Regions from separate parts of the Agathobacter sp. genome, predicted to be linked through region 1. Evidence: riboswitches for the same ligand, from Rfam matches in the RefSeq annotation. Region 1 holds a riboswitch; the other holds the start of a gene.
What was found. A riboswitch is a leader RNA that binds a small molecule or an ion and turns the genes downstream of it on or off. The one in region 1 is predicted to bind ZMP and ZTP.
Positions count from the first base shown of each region.

Region 2: it holds a riboswitch for ZMP and ZTP, as region 1 does, so the genes downstream of both, ACW6PM_RS11205 (IMP cyclohydrolase) here and pflB (formate C-acetyltransferase) in region 1, are expected to answer to the same signal.

Region 1 is NZ_CDRTEH010000004.1:146,579-155,575, reverse strand. Features, by position in the region: gene ACW6PM_RS06115 (response regulator transcription factor) at 1-500, shown strand, start outside; gene ACW6PM_RS06110 (ATP-binding protein) at 520-2,019, shown strand; gene ACW6PM_RS06105 (MATE family efflux transporter) at 2,312-3,697, shown strand; gene rsmH (16S rRNA (cytosine(1402)-N(4))-methyltransferase RsmH) at 3,796-4,845, shown strand; ZMP/ZTP riboswitch at 4,906-4,985, shown strand; gene pflB (formate C-acetyltransferase) at 5,167-7,419, shown strand; gene pflA (pyruvate formate-lyase-activating protein) at 7,532-8,281, shown strand; gene ACW6PM_RS06085 (EAL domain-containing protein) at 8,365-8,997, shown strand, end outside.
Region 2 is NZ_CDRTEH010000017.1:7,280-16,276, reverse strand. Features, by position in the region: gene ACW6PM_RS11225 (PD-(D/E)XK nuclease family protein) at 1-275, opposite strand, end outside; gene ACW6PM_RS11220 (methyl-accepting chemotaxis protein) at 348-2,021, opposite strand; gene ACW6PM_RS11215 (ABC transporter substrate-binding protein) at 2,025-3,368, opposite strand; gene ACW6PM_RS11210 (phosphoribosylaminoimidazolecarboxamide formyltransferase) at 3,602-4,780, opposite strand; gene ACW6PM_RS11205 (IMP cyclohydrolase) at 4,844-5,557, opposite strand; ZMP/ZTP riboswitch at 5,679-5,755, opposite strand; gene ACW6PM_RS11200 (PFL family protein) at 5,890-7,254, opposite strand; gene ACW6PM_RS11195 (ACT domain-containing protein) at 7,298-7,582, opposite strand; gene ACW6PM_RS11190 (MBL fold metallo-hydrolase) at 7,605-8,408, opposite strand; gene ACW6PM_RS11185 (cell division protein FtsA) at 8,410-8,997, opposite strand, start outside.

The sequences.
Region 1 (8,997 bases):
GCAAACAGATTCGCGAGAAAAAGAATACACCGATACTAATGGTTTCAGCCAAGAAGGATGACATCGACAAGATAAGAGGACTCGGACTCGGCGCAGATGATTATGTTACAAAGCCATTTTCACCATCAGAGCTTGTTGCCAGGGTAAAGGCTCATCTGGCAAGATATGAGCGCCTCATCGGAAGTGCCACACCTGAAAATGACATTGTTGAGATTCGTGGCATCAAGATTGACAAAACAGCCCGCCGTGTGTGGGTAAACGGAGAGGAAAAGCAGTTTACCACAAAGGAATTTGACCTGCTCACATTCCTTGCGGAGAATCCAAACCATGTGTTTACCAAGGAGGAGCTCTTCAAGGAAATCTGGAATATGGATTCAGTTGGAGATATCGCGACAGTCACTGTACATATCAAGAAGATTCGTGAGAAAATCGAGATGAACACTGCAAAGCCTCAGTATATTGAGACTATTTGGGGTGTGGGATACAGATTTAAGCTGTAGGGGATTTCTGGAGACTACTATGAAGATAAAAACAAAACTTGCTATATCATTCTGTATAATTATTTTTGTGCCGGTTGTGCTCACCGGCATGGTGCTTGTGGGCTTCAATAAGATTCAGCTAAAGGCCATCAACAAGACCTATGGCATGGAGGATGCGGGCATGCTCGCACTCACTGATACGGTGCAGTTTTTGAACAAGGTGACAGGGCGCACATATGATGAGCTCGAGAAGACCTCGCTCATAGAACCATCCAAGCTTCTTGATGACGATTATCTGACAAAGATAAATAAGAAGCTTGAGAAGAAATACTCATACCTTATAGTGAAAAGTGAAGGAGACCTCATTTTCAATGGCGGAATTGACAATGATGATATTTTGAGAAAGCTTCCGAGAATCTCCAATAAGCAGAGCAGCTCAGATGTGAGCAGCTATATGGACAGCGATGACAAGGTGCTCATAAAGCAGCTGAATTTTCGTGACAGTGATGGTGATGAGGCGAGTCTTTACATAGTGACATCAACAGCGTGTGTGATTCCGGAGGTCAGGACTGTTTTGATAGAGGGAGCAGTTGCGCTTGTATTTATACTTCTTACCACGGCAGTTATGCTTATAGTGTGGATATACAGGAGTATTATCACACCGATAGAGAGACTGCGTATTGCCGCCGAGAATATCAAGGATGGCAATCTGGACTTTGAGCTTGAGACGAGTCCGAGCGACGGAGAGATTGGTGAGCTGTGTACTGCGTTTGAGCAGATGCGTGCGCGCCTCAAGAAAAATGCCGAGGAAAAGGTGACGAATGAGTCTGAAAACAGAGTGTTAATCAGCAATATAGCACATGATTTAAAGACTCCTATTACTGCGGTAAAGGGCTACGCCGAGGGCATACTTGACGGAGTGGCAAACACCCCTGAAAAGGTCGATAAATACGTCAGGACCATTTACAATAAGGCAAACGATATGGATAAGCTCATTAATGAGCTGACGCTTTACTCAAAGATTGACACGAACAGGATTCCGTACAATTTTGCAAAGATAAATGTCACAGATTATTTTAACGACTGTGTTGAGGAAATGGGACTGGATCTTGAGGCAAAAAATATCAGACTTTCATATGAAAATCATGTGGATAGCAACGTGCTTATCATTGCTGATCCGGAGCAGCTTCGCCGTGTGATTAACAATATAGTCGGCAATTCGGTGAAGTATATGAACAAGACGCAAAGCTATATAGATATCAGGATAAATGATGTCGGAGATTTCATACAGGTTGAGATTGAGGACAACGGACGCGGAATCGACCAGAGAGATATGCCATATATTTTTGACAGATTTTACAGAGCGGATGCGTCGAGAAATTCGGCTACCGGAGGCAGCGGCATAGGGCTTTCCATCGTAAAGAAGATCATAGAGGATCACGGTGGCAAGATATGGGCTACCAGCAAAGAAGGCGATGGAACTACCATGTTTTTCGTAATCAGGAAGTATCAGGAAACACAGGATATGAACCGGCAGTAAAGTAATAGATATGATATCGTCAGAAAAAAGCTATAATAAAAAATAACAATTAGAAATTAAAATTAAGAGCTCCCGATTGACAGCGCAAATAGTGTTGCCAGCCGGGAGCTTTAATGTATTGGTCACAATATCATCAGGACTCTTGCGCTTTGGTTTAGAAGGCTCAATTAAATTTTCTAACTCTAAAATAAATTAAGGGAAAACACATAAAATATTTGAAAAATAAAGTCTGACGTAGTAGAATAGTAACATTGCACGAAAGAACCATGGAGAAATCGAAAGGGGGACAAACATGCATAAATTCAGACAAAAATATATAGGAGACAAGGCATTTTATAAGCGCTATCTCATGCTGGCCATACCAATGATAATCCAGAATGCAATCACAAATCTGGTCAGCTTTCTGGACAACATTATGGTAGGACAGCTCGGCACAGAGCAGATGTCGGGAGTCGCAATCGTAAACCAGCTCATATTTGTGTACAATCTGGCAGTGTTTGGGGCAGTGTCAGCGGCAAGTATATTCGGAGCACAGTATTTTGGCAAGGGAAATCATAAGGGGCATATGTATTCCTTCAGATTCAAGCTGTATGCAGCGCTGCTTGTTACAGCGATAGCGATGACACTGTTTATCACAAACGGAACAGCGCTCATATCACTATATCTGACAGATACGGCAGGAAACGGTGCCACGGAGGTAGCACTGGCATATGGAAAGGAATATCTAAAAATAGTTATGATAGGTCTCGTACCGTTTGCGGTGACACAGGCCTATGCAACAAACATAAAGGAAACAGGACAGACCTTTGTACCGATGGTTGCAAGCTTTGCAGCAGTTGGAAGCAATGCAGTGCTTGATTTTCTGCTCATCTTCGGAATAGGACCGATACCAAAGCTGGGTGTGGCGGGAGCCGCTATTGCCACGGTGATGTCGCGATATATTGAGACAATAATAGTTGTGCTGTGGGCACATAAAAACAGGGATAGGAACAGGTATCTCGAGGGTGCTTACAGAGGAATAGGAATGCCGTTTGATGAGTTTAAGACTATATTCATCAAGGGACTGCCACTCATGCTCAATGAGCTTTTCTGGGCAGCAGGCATGACAACGGTTACACAGTGCTATTCAGTACGTGGGCTCTCGGTAATCGCAGGCCTGAACATTGCGACAACGATAACAAACCTTTTCAATATCGTGTTTATACAGCTTGGCGCATGCATCAGCATAGTTGTGGGGCAGTATCTTGGAGCCGGTGAGCTTGAAAAGGCAAAGGATGCGGATAACAAGATGATAGTGTTCAGTGTGTTCTGCTGCTCTATAATGGCGGCGGTCATGCTTCTGGTAGGAGGATTTTTCCCTCAGATATATAACACAACCGACGAAATCAAGGCGCTCGCAACAAGCTTCATAGCGGTATCAGCGATAATTATGCCGTTTTGTGCATTTACACATTCGTCGTATTTTACACTCCGCTCGGGTGGCAAGACACTGGTCACATTTCTGTTTGACTCTGTATTTACATGGGTGATAGTGGTGCCGGTGGCATTTGTGCTAGCCAAATACACAGCGCTTGGCATAGTAGCAGTGTATTTCCTTGTGCAGGCCACAGAGCTGATAAAGGTAGTCATTGGATATTTCATGGTGAAAAGTGATGTGTGGCTCGTGCAGATGGTATAGGAATGTGCGTCATTATCTTGCGGAAAAATGAAATAAAAGTTATACTGTAGCAAAAGTCAGCGTAACAGTCCAAACCCAAAAATGAAACGGAGCAGAAAATGAGCGAAGAAAAACAGCACAAGCGCCGCGTACATTATAGCGGAAAATATCCCAAAAAATTTGAGGAAAAATACAAGGAATTAAACCCGGAGAAATACAAGGATACAATTGAGCATGTCATCAGCAAGGGAAATACCCCTGCGGGCATGCACATATCCATAATGGTAAAAGAAATCATAGATTTTCTTGACATCAAGCCGGGACAGACAGGCTTTGATGCAACACTCGGCTACGGTGGGCATACAAAGGCAATGCTTGAAAGGCTTGACGGTCAGGGGCATATGTATGCCACCGATGTTGATCCAATCGAGTCTGAAAAGACAAAAAAGCGTCTCGCTGAAGCCGGCTTTGGAGAGGATATTCTCACCGTAAAGCTGCAGAACTTCTGCACAATAGATGAGATTGCAAAGGAAGTGGGAGGCTTTGATTTCATACTTGCAGATCTTGGAGTGTCATCCATGCAGATAGATAATCCTGAGCGAGGATTTTCATTTAAGGTGGACGGACCGCTGGATCTGCGTCTTAATCCAAATGCCGGCATCAGTGCGGCAGAGCGTCTTGACAATATTTCCCGTGAGGAGCTTTCGGGTATGCTCTATGAGAACTCAGATGAGCCGTATTGCGAGGAGCTTGCAAAGGCAATCACAGACGAAATCAGGAAGGGTAACCGCATAGATACGACCACAAAGCTTCGTCACATTATAGAGCAGACACTTGATTTTCTCCCTGAAAAGGACAAGAGGGACATCATCAAAAAGACCTGTCAGCGCACCTTCCAGGCGCTCCGCATAGATGTAAACCATGAGTTTGAGGTGCTCTACGAGTTTATGGAAAAGCTTCCGGGAGCATTAAAGCCCGGCGGAAGAGCTGCTATCCTTACTTTCCATTCAGGAGAGGACAAGCTGGTCAAAAAGGCACTCAAGGCAGGCTATAAAGCAGGAATATACAGTGACTATTCAAAGGATGTGATCCGCCCATCAGCACAGGAATGTGCTCAGAACGGACGCGCCAGGTCCACGAAGATGCGCTGGGCGGTCCGTGCAGAATAGAAAAGCTTTTAAAATAGTTCTAAAAACCTATTGCTTTATTGAGAAAAATAGTCTACTATGAACGTGTTATATGACTGACGGATAAGTGGACTAACCACATGAAATATAACAAATAAGAGCCGACCGTCTGGGCGATAAACCCGGGCAGTTGGCTCTTTTTGATTATAAAATCAGCCATAGCCATATAAATAACTATGGAATGTATCTCAAAAGAAACAAGAGGGATATTGACAAAAATACTGTAGTAAGTATATACTAACCACAGTTAAACAAAACTAATCAAACGAAGTAACATTCACACATTTTAAGGAGGATATTACAATGATAGAAATGAAAGAGTGGGATGGATTTGAAGGACGTCTTTGGAAAGAGGAAATCAACGTCCGTCAGTTTATTCAGGACAACTACACTCCATACGACGGAGACGAGAGCTTTTTAGCTGATCCGACAGATGCTACAAATAAGCTGTGGGATGCGCTCCAAAAATTACAGAAAGAAGAGCGTGCCAAGGGCGGAGTCCTTGACATGGAGACAGAGGTTGTAACAGGAATCACAGCTTACGGCCCTGGATATATAGATGAGGCATTAAAGGACCTCGAGCAGATTGTAGGTCTTCAGACAGACAAGCCGTTAAAGAGAGCATTCATGCCTTACGGTGGAATCAAGATGGCAGTACAGGCTGCTGAGACATACGGTTACAATGTAAGCGACAAGCTCAAGGAAATTTTCACAAAATATCATAAGACACACAACACAGCAGTATTCGATGCATACACACCTGAGATGATGAAGGTCCGTCATGCAAAGATCCTTACAGGACTTCCTGACACATACGGCCGTGGACGTATCGTCGGCGATTACCGTCGTGTAGCGTTATACGGACTTGATTACCTCATCGAGGAGAAAAAGAAGGACAAGGCAAACTGTGGTTGCGGACAGATGACAGATGATGTTATCCGTTTAAGAGAGGAAATCGCAGAGCAGATCAAATGTCTTGAGGATATGAAGAAGCTTGCAGAGATTTACGGATATGATATCTCAAGACCTGCAACAAACGCAAAAGAGGCAGTTCAGTGGTTATACTTCGGATACCTTGCAGCAATCAAGACACAGAATGGTGCAGCAATGTCAGTAGGACGTGTATCTACATTCCTTGATATTTACATCAAGAGAGATATGGATAAGGGCATCCTCACAGAGCAGGAAGCACAGGAGCTCATCGATCATTTTACAATGAAGCTTCGTATGGTTAAATTTGCACGTATCCCTTCATACAACCAGTTATTCTCAGGAGATCCTGTATGGGCAACACTTGACGTGGCAGGAACAGGTGTGGACGGACGTTCAATGGTTACAAAGACAGACTTCCGTTTCCTCCATACATTAGAGAACATGGGACCTGCACCGGAGCCAAACCTCACAGTATTCTACTCATCAAAGCTTCCTCAGACCTTCAAGGATTATGCAGCCCGCATCTCAATTGAGACAAGCTCAATCCAGTATGAGAACGATGACGCAATGAAGCCGGTATGGGGCGATGATTATGCAATCTGCTGCTGTGTATCTGCAACACAGACAGGTAAAGAGATGCAGTTCTTCGGAGCACGTGCAAACCTTGCAAAATGTCTCCTCTACGCTATCAACGGTGGCGTTGATGAGAAATCAGGTGAGCAGGTAGGACCAAACTACGCACCTATCACAGCAGAGTACCTTGACTATGACGAGGTAATGGCAAAATACGACAAGATGATGGACTGGTTAGTAGACATCTATGTAAATACATTAAACCTCATCCAGTACATGCATGACAAATACTACTATGAGGCAGCAGAGCTTGCACTCATGGATACAGACTTAAAGAGAACATTCGCAACAGGAATCGCAGGATTCTCACACGTAATCGATTCTCTTTCAGCAATCAAATATGCAAAGGTTAAAGTAGTACGTGACGAGAACGGACTCGCAAAGGATTTCGAAATCGAGGGAGAGTTCCCTAAATACGGAAACGATGATGACCGCGCAGACGAGATCGGTGTATGGCTTCTTAAGACATTCATGGACAAGTTAAAGAAGCATCACACATACCGTGATTCAGAGCCTACAACATCAATCCTTACAATTACATCAAACGTAGTATACGGAAAAGCTACAGGAGCAATGCCTGACGGACGTAAAGCCGGAGAGCCGCTTTCACCGGGAGCAAACCCATCATACGGCGCAGAGCAGAACGGACTTCTCGCATCCTTAAACTCACTCACAAAGCTTCCGTATGAGTGGGCACTTGATGGAATCTCAAATACACAGACCATCAACCCAGGAGCACTTGGAAACAACGAGGGCGAGAGAATCGACAACCTTGTAAACGTAATGGACGGATACTTCGATCAGGGTGCACATCACCTCAATGTAAACGTATTCGGTAAAGAGAAACTCATCGATGCAATGGAGCATCCGGAGAAAGAGGAGTACGCAAACTTCACAATCCGAGTATCAGGATACGCAGTTAAGTTCATCGACCTCACAAGAGAGCAGCAGCTCGATGTAATCTCACGTACATGCCACGAGAGAATGTAATATAAAAATAATAATGTATAAAACATTCCAGAATGTGCAGGCCAAGTGCCTGCATATTCTGATTTTTAATAAAATAAAAGTAGCAACAACAATCATCTAAAGGAGGTAAAACATGGGAGAGACACTAGGAAGAGTACACTCAGTAGAAAGCTTCGGCTCAGCCGACGGTCCGGGAGTAAGATATATAGTATTTTTGAAGGGCTGCAACATGCGCTGCAAATATTGCCACAACCCGGACACATGGGCCAAATGTGGCGAAAATGACGGCACAAAGCTGATGACACCGCAGGAGGTGCTAAAGACAGCCATGCGCTATAAAGCGTACTGGAAGCAAACCGGCGGCATAACAGTAAGCGGAGGCGAGGCACTTTTGCAGATAGACTTTGTCACAGAGCTATTTAAGCTTGCAAAGGAAAAGGGCGTAAACACCTGCCTTGACACATCAGGAAATCCGTTTACCAAAGAGGAACCGTTTTTCGGAAAATTTAATGAGCTGATGAAATACACAGATCTCTTCATGCTGGATATCAAGCATATAGATGATGAGGAGCACAAAAAGCTTACGGGACAGACCAATCAGAATATCCTCGATATGGCACGATATCTTTCCGAAAACGGCAAAAAGATGTGGATACGCCATGTGCTTGTGCCGGGAATTACTACGGATGAGAAATATTTAAAGCAGCTTAGAGAGTTTATCGACACACTTAAAACAGTGGACAGGGTTGAGGTGCTGCCGTACCACACACTTGGCGTGTTCAAGTGGAAGGAGCTTGGTATACCGTATCAGCTTGAGGGAGTGGAGCCTCCTACAAAGGAACAGATAGAATGTGCAAAAAGAATTTTAAATTGTCAGAATTAGTTTATAAATACCATTGCTAACAACTCATTAAGTTGATAAAATATAATAAGTGGAGAAAGATAAGGCAGAACGAGGAGAGTATAATGAGCAGTATAGTAATAGGAACTCTGTATGGGCAGATGAGCTTTATGTGTCTGCTGATACTGGGAGTCATATGTTTCAGATTTATGAAATCTGATGATAAAACATACAGCAACCATCAATTTTTGACGGTAGGCATACTTACAGCGGCAGCAACTGTGGTGGATTATATTATAGCTATCATAGTTTATGGTCTGTGGGAGCCGGAAAAACTGGTGCTTGATACATTTACGGTCATTTACTTTATATTGATAGCGTTACTTTCATATCACTGGTTTTTGTATTGTGAGGCAGAGCAGCAATCTGTATTTATCCGGCTTAAATCCGGAAGAATAGTGCGCATAGCGGCGCAGGCAGCCATATGTATCATGATGATTACGGTCATGTATCTGAAGTGGACAAGCCTCAGGAATGAGATAATTACGGAGGCTGTTATAGCATTTGTACCGGCTATATATAGCTGCATCAGGGCATTTTACAAGTCATTTCTTCCGGAAAATTATGCGAACCGCGACAAATACAGGCGCATGGCTTCGTTTGCAGTGCTGCCTGTTATTATGTTATTTATCCAGTATTTCACACCGATGCTTCCATCATTTGTATGTGCTGTCACACTCAGCTATATGCTTGTGTAC
Region 2 (8,997 bases), on a different contig from region 1:
TTCTTACCTGTCTCCTCAAGCACCGTGAGATTTGTGATTCCCAGCTCATCAAACACTCTGTAGGCTAAGCGCTTAAAGCTTAGCACATCTATATTCATGATGGCTTTGTTCTCAGACAAATCCACAAGCTGTCTCTGCGTCTGCATTGTAAACTGCTCAGGCACTATGACAAGATAATTGTCCCTTGGGTGTGCCTTTGCCTCTTTCACTATCGTGTTAAAGAGATATTTTGTTTTTCCGTTTCCTGAATTACCTGTGATAAACTGTAATGACATAAAAAGACTCCATGATTAACTACTGTGTAAAATGTATACAGTAATTATATCATGAAGTCTCCTATTATTGAATTATTTAATTTTAAATCTTGAGGTAATATTCTGTAATTCCGATGCAGAATCCTTACAATTTGTAGAGCGCTCAAAGCTCTCGCTTGTAAGCTCAACTACCTCTGTTGTCTTGTTGGCAATATCATTGATGCCGATTGAGCATTCATTGATATTCTGGTTGATTGAATCCATAGAATCCGTTATGCGGCTTATCGCATTTCTAAGCTGCTCAACCTCGCTGTTTGCCTGATTCATGAAATCCTCGATGCTTCTTGCCACATCACTGTACTCATCAGATGATGTCATGAAAGCGTCGTAGTCATTCATTACCTTGTTCTCAAGGAAGTCAAGCACATCAACCAGGCATCCTGTGAGTGTCTCTACCGATGAATTAACCTGTGCAACGATTGTCACGATATTGGCACCGGTTGCTGTTGATTCTGCCGCAAGATTTGCTATCTCACTGGCTACAACCGCAAAGCCCCTGCCCTGGTCTCCTGCTCTTGCTGCCTCTATTGAAGCATTTAAGGAAAGCAGTGTGGTCTCATCTGCTATATCCTGGATAGCCTTTGCAAGCTCATTAATCTTTTCTACCTGCTTTGCATCTGTTATTGCCTTTTCAGATGTGCTCTTGATAGAATCATAAACCTTAAGAGTCTCCTCTCTTGCACTGCTTGTTCTGTTATGGATAGCATTTGCCTTCTCCATAGCTCCGGCTGTCAGGCTTGTTCCCTCGCTTATCTTGTTTGCCACCTCGATAGCATTATTGTTCATATTGAGGACGCTGTTTGTAACCTCCTCTGTTGACTGTGAGGTGGACTCCATGCTTGCGGCAAGCTCCTCGTTGGTTGCCGAGTTGTTGGTCGAAGCATCAGTTACATTCTCTGAAATATCATACAGAGTATTTGAGTCGTTTACAAGTTTTCCGGAGATTCCGTTGAGCTCTGATATAATACCGTTTAACTGCTCCTTCATTCTCTTTAGAGCCACTCCCATGACACCGATTTCATCCTTCGTGATCGGGATTTCATGCTCATCAGTCATGTTGAGCTGTGAGATATCATCGATAACTGCTGTAAGCTTTGTAATTGGCTTTGTAATCCTTCTTGTGACAAGGATACCGATTCCAACTGCCAAAATAACCAGTATCACGCCCATTAAAAGAGAGAATGTGGTGATTGTGGTGATGGATGCAAGCACATCTGATTTATCTGCCTCTACATATACCACCCAGTCATTGACCGTACACATAAATGCTATGTACTTTTCCTTGCCGTCCACCTTACATTCCTCAACCTTTGCAGTTTCCATGACTCCTGTAGAGTTGAGCTTGTCGAGCACATTTTGTATTACAGGATTGTCTTCCATCTTTTTGCCTATCATCTTAGGGTCGTCATGATAGACATATTTTCCATCCTTGTCCACCAGATATGCCTTACTTGAATCCATATCCTGAATGCCGACATTGTAAAGTATGTACTGCACCCTGACATCCATATTTACCTGGTCTGTATCTCCGTAAAAGCTCTCATAAAGTGTATTTGACGCAGATACACATGTATCATACAAATAGTTCTCACATAAAGTTACTACGTTCTTCTTCATTACGATAAGCGAAACCGATAGTATTGCCACAATAAGAACAAGTGAAGTCGTGGCAATAAGTGTCGCTACCTTTGCCTTTATAGTTTTCATAAATTATTCCTCCTCACTGCTCTTTTGATTTGTCCAGTCAGCCTTAACCGTATCTACAAGTGTATCCCAGTCCATCTCACCATTAACGTAGAGCGTCAGGTCACTTCCCATATTATCCTTAAACTTCTGGTTTGGGAATGTAACAAAGTTCCATGGCACAGATTTCTTTGAGCTGTCATTCATGTACTCAAGCACCTCAACAGCGAGTGGGTTTGACGGATATTCCGATTCCTTAAAAGTGCTAAACGGAGGAATAAATCCAAACTTTTCTGTCACAAATTTTTTGCCTTCCTTTGAGCTGTAAAGCCACTCCAAGAAGTCAATAGATGCCTGCTTTTCTTCATCTGTGGCCTGTGAGTTGATACAGATATAATTCTCTGTTCCGATGCAAAGTCCCTGTGACTCTTCCCCATCCATACCTGTATATATAGGCATGTATTTGGCATCCTCCTGTTTTACCACATTTCCGTCCGTACTCTCTATCTGTGTCCAGCCCCAGTTACCGTTTTGGATCATTGCAGCCTTGCCCTTAGCAAATTCCTGCATCGAATCCTCTACGCCCTTATCTGTGAGCTCTGATGCCGGCGTGCACGAATTGTTTACATACAGATCAAAAACATTTTTAAATTCATCGCTGTATGTAAAATCAATTGAGTCAAGCTCCGATGCATTTTTATCCTGAAGCTCATAGGTTATAGGGATGTTCATCAGATGTGTGTGCCATCTCCAGCTCTCACCCGGTGAAAGCGATGTTGAGCCAAATACTCCCTCTATTCCAAGCTCGCTCTTATGTGCCTGCATATCCTCCACTACCTCCTTTAAGGCAGCGAAATTGTTTATCTCTCCCATGCTCTTTATCTGGCTTGTCCTATCTGATAATGCAAAGTACTTTTCCATAATTGCATTATTGTAGATAATTCCGTAGCCCTCAACAACATAAGGTATGCCGTATGCACCCTTTCCATTGTCACCTGTCACTGCCATGCTCTTATCCAAAAGCCATGAATACAGCTTTGTATCAGAAAGATCCATACAGTAATTCTTCCACTTACCGTACTCAACAGGACCGTTTATCTGAAACATTGTCGGGTAGTCCTTCTTTGCAAGCTCTGCTTTAAGTGTTCTCTCATGATTACCGTCTGCTGCGGTAAGTACCTTAAGCTTAATACCGGTCTCCTTTTCATAGGCTGCTGAAACCTCCTCCCAGACTGACTTTACCTCAGGCTTACAGCTTAGGAAGTATATCTGTGTGACCTTTTTTGATGATGAACCAAATGAACATCCTGACAGCATTGATACAAGCATTGCCATGGTCATAAGCAATGCCACAAATCTTCTCTTTTTCATTCATTTCCTCCCAATAACTAATTTTTATAATTCCACATAATTATTTTTTAGTTAATTAAGTGCTTTATTAAAATATAACATCTTTATTACATAAATACTAGTACTTTTTGCATATTTAATTAGGAAATTTTCGTTCACTCATAATTTAACGCAAAAACGGCATGTATCCTGTTGGATTCACACCGTTTTCTTAATTTCAGTATATAATTATATAATTCTCTTATGCCTTATGATTAGTGATGGAAAAGTCTGATTCCTGTAAAGCTCATCACCATGCCGTACTTATTACATGTATCAATAACATGGTCATCTCTCACCGATCCACCCGGCTGGGCTACATACTTCACGCCACTCTTGTGCGCACGCTCAATATTGTCACCAAATGGGAAGAATGCATCAGAGCCAAGTGCTACATCTGTATTCCTGTCAAGCCATGCTCTCTTCTCCTCTGCAGTAAATACGTCCGGCTTTACCTTGAAGAATTTCTGCCACTCGCCCTCTGCAAGCACATCCATGTAATCCTCACCGATATAAAGGTCGATAGTGTTGTCGCGGTCTGCACGTCTGATGCCATCCACGAACTGAAGTCCAAGCACCTGTGGAGACTGGCGAAGCCACCAGTTGTCTGCCTTTGAGCCTGCAAGTCTGGTACAGTGGATACGAGACTGCTGGCCTGCTCCGATACCGATTGCCTGGCCGCCCTTTACATAGCATACAGAGTTGGACTGTGTATACTTTAAAGTAATCATTGAGATTGCCAGATCAATCTTAGCCTGCTCTGTAAGCTCCTTGTTCTCTGTCACGATATTTGAGAAGAAATCGTCATCAATATGAAGCTCATTTCTGCCCTGCTCAAATGTGATGCCAAATACATCCTTTCTCTCAATAGGTGCCGGCTCATATGCCGGGTCGATCTCAATAACACAGTAATTGCCGTTTTTCTTAGCCTTTAATATCTCAAGAGCCTCGTCTGTGTAGCCCGGAGCGATAACACCGTCTGATACCTCTCTCTTGATTACAAGTGCAGTGCTCTTGTCACATACATCTGAAAGTGAAATAAAATCACCAAATGATGACATTCTGTCAGCGCCTCTTGCTCTGATGTATGCATTTGCAAGCGGTGTAAACTCGATATCCATATCATCAACCCAGTAAATTCTTTTCTCCACATCTGAAAGCGGCTGTCCGACTGCTGCACCTGCCGGTGAAACATGCTTGAAGGAGGTTGCGGCCGGAAGACCTGTTGCTTTCTTAAGCTCTCTTACAAGCTGCCATCCGTTAAAGGCATCGAGGAAGTTGATATATCCGGCTCTTCCGTTAAGCACCTTTATAGGAAGCTCGCCCTCCTTCATAAATATTCTGGCCGGTTTCTGATTTGGGTTACATCCGTATTTTAATTCATATTCCTGCATTTTTTGTTCTCCTGTTTTTATCTGCTTATCTTGTATATTTGACCGTTTATAAAATATTTCCCGTTATTTGTTTTTGTTTACGATTCGGCTCTCATACTCGCCTGTTGCGATATCAATATATCTGACAAAGAGTGATACCTTATTGTCCTCGTTAAGGTTCTCCCATACCATATTGGTAAACTCGTCGATATCTCCGTCAATGTCTACCCATGTAGGCTCACCCTCAAAGCTTGGCAGTGGATTTCCATCGCCCATATATGTATGGATGAAATGTCCCTCGCCCGCAACCGGTGCTGAGTATGCAAATGTGTATCTGTTGCATGCGTCAGGATTGCCGTTGTTGCTCTTTAAGATTGACATAGCATAGTTGAACTCACCATTGTCAATATGCATGATTCCTGAAATTCTAGGTGTATAGTTAGGAGCGTCAGGCTCGAACTCTCTTGTCCTTAATGCCTGCTCAAATGTCTGCTGCTTGTCCATCAGCTCATAGATAGTATCTGTCTGATCACCGTTTGTGACAATTGTCTTGTTGCCGAGCACTCTTACAGGCGCGTAAATGATAAGACTTGGATCCTCAAGCTTTGAAGGGTCAAATGCCTGTGTTCTGATGCCCTCGCCATCCTCTACAAATACTCTGTTGCGGCTGTTCTCGCTTCTGCCCATGATGAAGTATGCTGTCACAGCCTTCTTACCATCCTTTGTGCGTCCGATTACAATACCTCTGCCAGGGTATGTTGTGCTTGATAATTCCTTTGCTAATGATACTCTTTCCATGTCATCCTCCATGTTTTCTGATAATGTGGTCTGCATTCCCCAAATCATTCGGGTTCTGCCGGAATAAAAAAGACCGTCCGAACACACATATAAATATAAAGCTCTGCATGAAACCTATATAAATGTGCGCCCAGACGGTCGGCAATCAACTGTTATACTCCATGTGGTTATCCACTTCCGTCAGTCATATAACTGTCTTTATTTAAGCATGTATTTTTGTCATTGTCAAGTACCACTTTAAAATAAGCACGCACTTATAAGTTGTACTTATGAGTGCGTGCTTGTAAACAATGCTTATTTATCTATCAATGCTTTATAATGCCATTCTTTTACTAATTCTTAAAGCTGTGAATTGGTGCCGGGATTCTTCCTCCGCGGTTTACAAATGCATCACAAGAGAATCTGTTTACAGGCATTACCGGTGCACTTCCAAGGAGTCCTCCGATTTCTACCACATCACCTACATCCTTTCCGATTGCAGGAAGCAGTCTGCATGCTGTTGTCTTCTGATTTATCATACCGATAGCCATCTCGTCTGCGATAATTCCTGAAATTGTCGTAGCCTTTGTATCGCCAGGAATTGCAATCATGTCAAGTCCCACTGAGCATACACAGGTCATAGCCTCAAGCTTTTCAAGGGTGAGTGCGCCATCGTTTACGGCATCTATCATTCCCTGATCCTCTGATACAGGAATAAAGGCACCGGAGAGTCCGCCGACATATGAGGATGCCATGATACCGCCCTTTTTAACCTGATCGTTTAAGAGTGCAAGTGCTGCTGTTGTTCCAGGAGCTCCGGCTCTCTCTAAACCTATCTCGCAGAGAATATCTGCTACAGAGTCTCCGATAGCCGGTGTAGGTGCAAGTGAAAGATCTATTATTCCAAATGGCACTCCAAGCTTCTTTGAAGCCTCCTTTGCCACGAGCTGTCCAACTCGTGTAACCTTGAAGGCGGTCTTCTTGATTGTCTCACAGAGCACCTCAAAGTTCTCGCCTCTTACCTTTTCAAGAGCAGTCTTTACTACTCCCGGTCCGCTGACACCTACATTGATGATGGCATCAGCCTCTGTAACACCGTGGAAGGCTCCTGCCATAAACGGATTGTCATCAGGAGCGTTACAGAATACAACAAACTTGGCACAGCCTGATACAGGAAGGTGCTTTGTCACCTCTGCTGTCTCCTTTATCATCTCACCGATCAGCTTTACCGCATCCATGTTGATTCCGGTCTTTGTGGAGCCAACATTCACAGAGCTGCATACGAGGTCTGTCTCAAGCATTGCCTGAGGAATTGATTTGATTAAAAGCTCATCCGCCTTTGTCATACCCTTTGACACAAGTGCTGAGTATCCACCGATGAAGTTGACGCCCACCTCTTTTGCTGCCTTATCGAGAGTCTTTGCTATGGTAACAAAATCCTCTGAGCTCTTGCATGCCGCACCGCCGACAAGGGCGATAGGTGTAACTGAAATACGTTTGTTTACGATAGGGATACAGTAGTTGTTCTCTATCTCTTTTCCTGTTGCTACAAGATCCTTTGCAAGTGTTGTAATCTTGTTGTAGATATTCTCATTTACCTTTGCAAGGTCTGAGTCTATACAGTCGAGCAGGCTGATACCGAGTGTGATGGTACGCACATCAAGGTTTTCCTTCTCCACCATGTCATTGGTCTCAATTACTTCACCAATATTAATCATTTTAATGTTCTCCTTTAACTGTGTATGACATTTTTACGCTAAACTAGATTCGATGCATCATCTCAAAGATTTCTTCCTTCTGACACTTTATTGTTACACCAATTTCTTCTCCAAGTGCATCAAGCTGGTCAGAAATCTCTGCAAATGAAGCTGTAGCATTTGCCATATCTACAATCATCATCATGTTGAAATAACCTGAAACAATAGTCTGTGAGATATCAAGTACGTTTACTCTGCCCTCTGACAGATATGTACATACCTTTGCGATGATTCCTACTGTGTCTTTTCCGACAACTGTGATGATTACTTTGTTCTTTGTGTTATCCATAACAACCTATTCTCCTGTTCTCTTATTCTACGGCTATGCGGTCTGATGCCCTGTCCCTCTTAGCCACATACATCGGGAAATCACTTGCCTTATATGGATTGTCTCCCATTGTGACCTCAAGCCTGACTGCTTCATACGCCAGCTTTTCGTAGTTGTTTTCTTTGCTAAGGTGTCCCAGTATTACTGAGCCAAATTTATCATGAAGAAGCTCGCATAACAATTGCCCGCTTCTCTCATTCGACAAATGTCCACTGTCACCCATGATTCTGCGCTTGAGCGGATAAGGATATGCCCCTGTCTGGAGCATATTTATATCATGATTGGCTTCAAGCAGCAGGCCATCCAGGTTCTGAAGCTTTGAAACCAGTGTGTCATCATACGTGCCAAGGTCTGTCACGACCGCCATCGCATGATTTTCATTTTTAAACCTGTATGCGACAGGATCAGCCGCATCGTGTGATATGTGAAGCGGCTCAAATTCTATATCGCCTATTGTAAAATCAACACCTGCCTCAATAGGATGAAACAGCTCATCATCTATATTTCCAACGGATTTGGTACATTTTATGGCACCGATTGTGGCTCTTGTTGCATAAATCGGAATATGATAGCGCCTTGCCATGACACCAAGCCCTGCGATGTGGTCTATATGCTCATGCGTCACAAGAATGCCCTTCATATCTGTGGCCGTCATATCAAACTCGTTCAGGCCGTTTTCTATTTTCTTACCGCTGATGCCCGCGTCTATGAGCACATGGCAATCATCCGTGCCCACACATATACAGTTTCCACTGCTGCCGCTGGCAATGCTGCATAATTCTAACATGTTAATTCTCTTTCCAGTATAATTCTATTTGGTCTCCCTCATGAAGCTCCTCGGAAAACTGTGCATCCCTGCCGTTTATTACAGTGGCTATTGCCCTGCCCTTTCCTGCCTGTAAATCAAATGAGATATGGGTAAATATATCGACAAATATATATGTATCCTTGCCTGACAGCTCTACAGACTCACCGTTTACAATGACTGTAATTGTATTTTTTGATGAGTCTTCTTCCTGTATATCATTTTTTGGCAATTCATTTTCCGGCAGTTTGTTTTCCGGCACAGCAGATGCTTCTGCTTCCTTGGTAAAATCATCATGAAGCTCGTCGAGCACCTGATTCATCATCTGCTCAGATGTTCTGGTCACTGTGTTGTCTGACTCTGTGTTGTCTGACTCTGTGCTGTTTGCATCCGGCTCTGCTAAAGCCGAAGCATCATTTGTATCTGCATCTGTATCAGACTCTTGTGTGTCATTATAAGTGTTATTGTCGATTCTTGCAACACCATATTCATCTGTTTTCCATTCAACAGAGAAATTTTCATATACAAGTGTGTCAAGATCGGCCTCTTCATTGTTTACAAATATCATCTG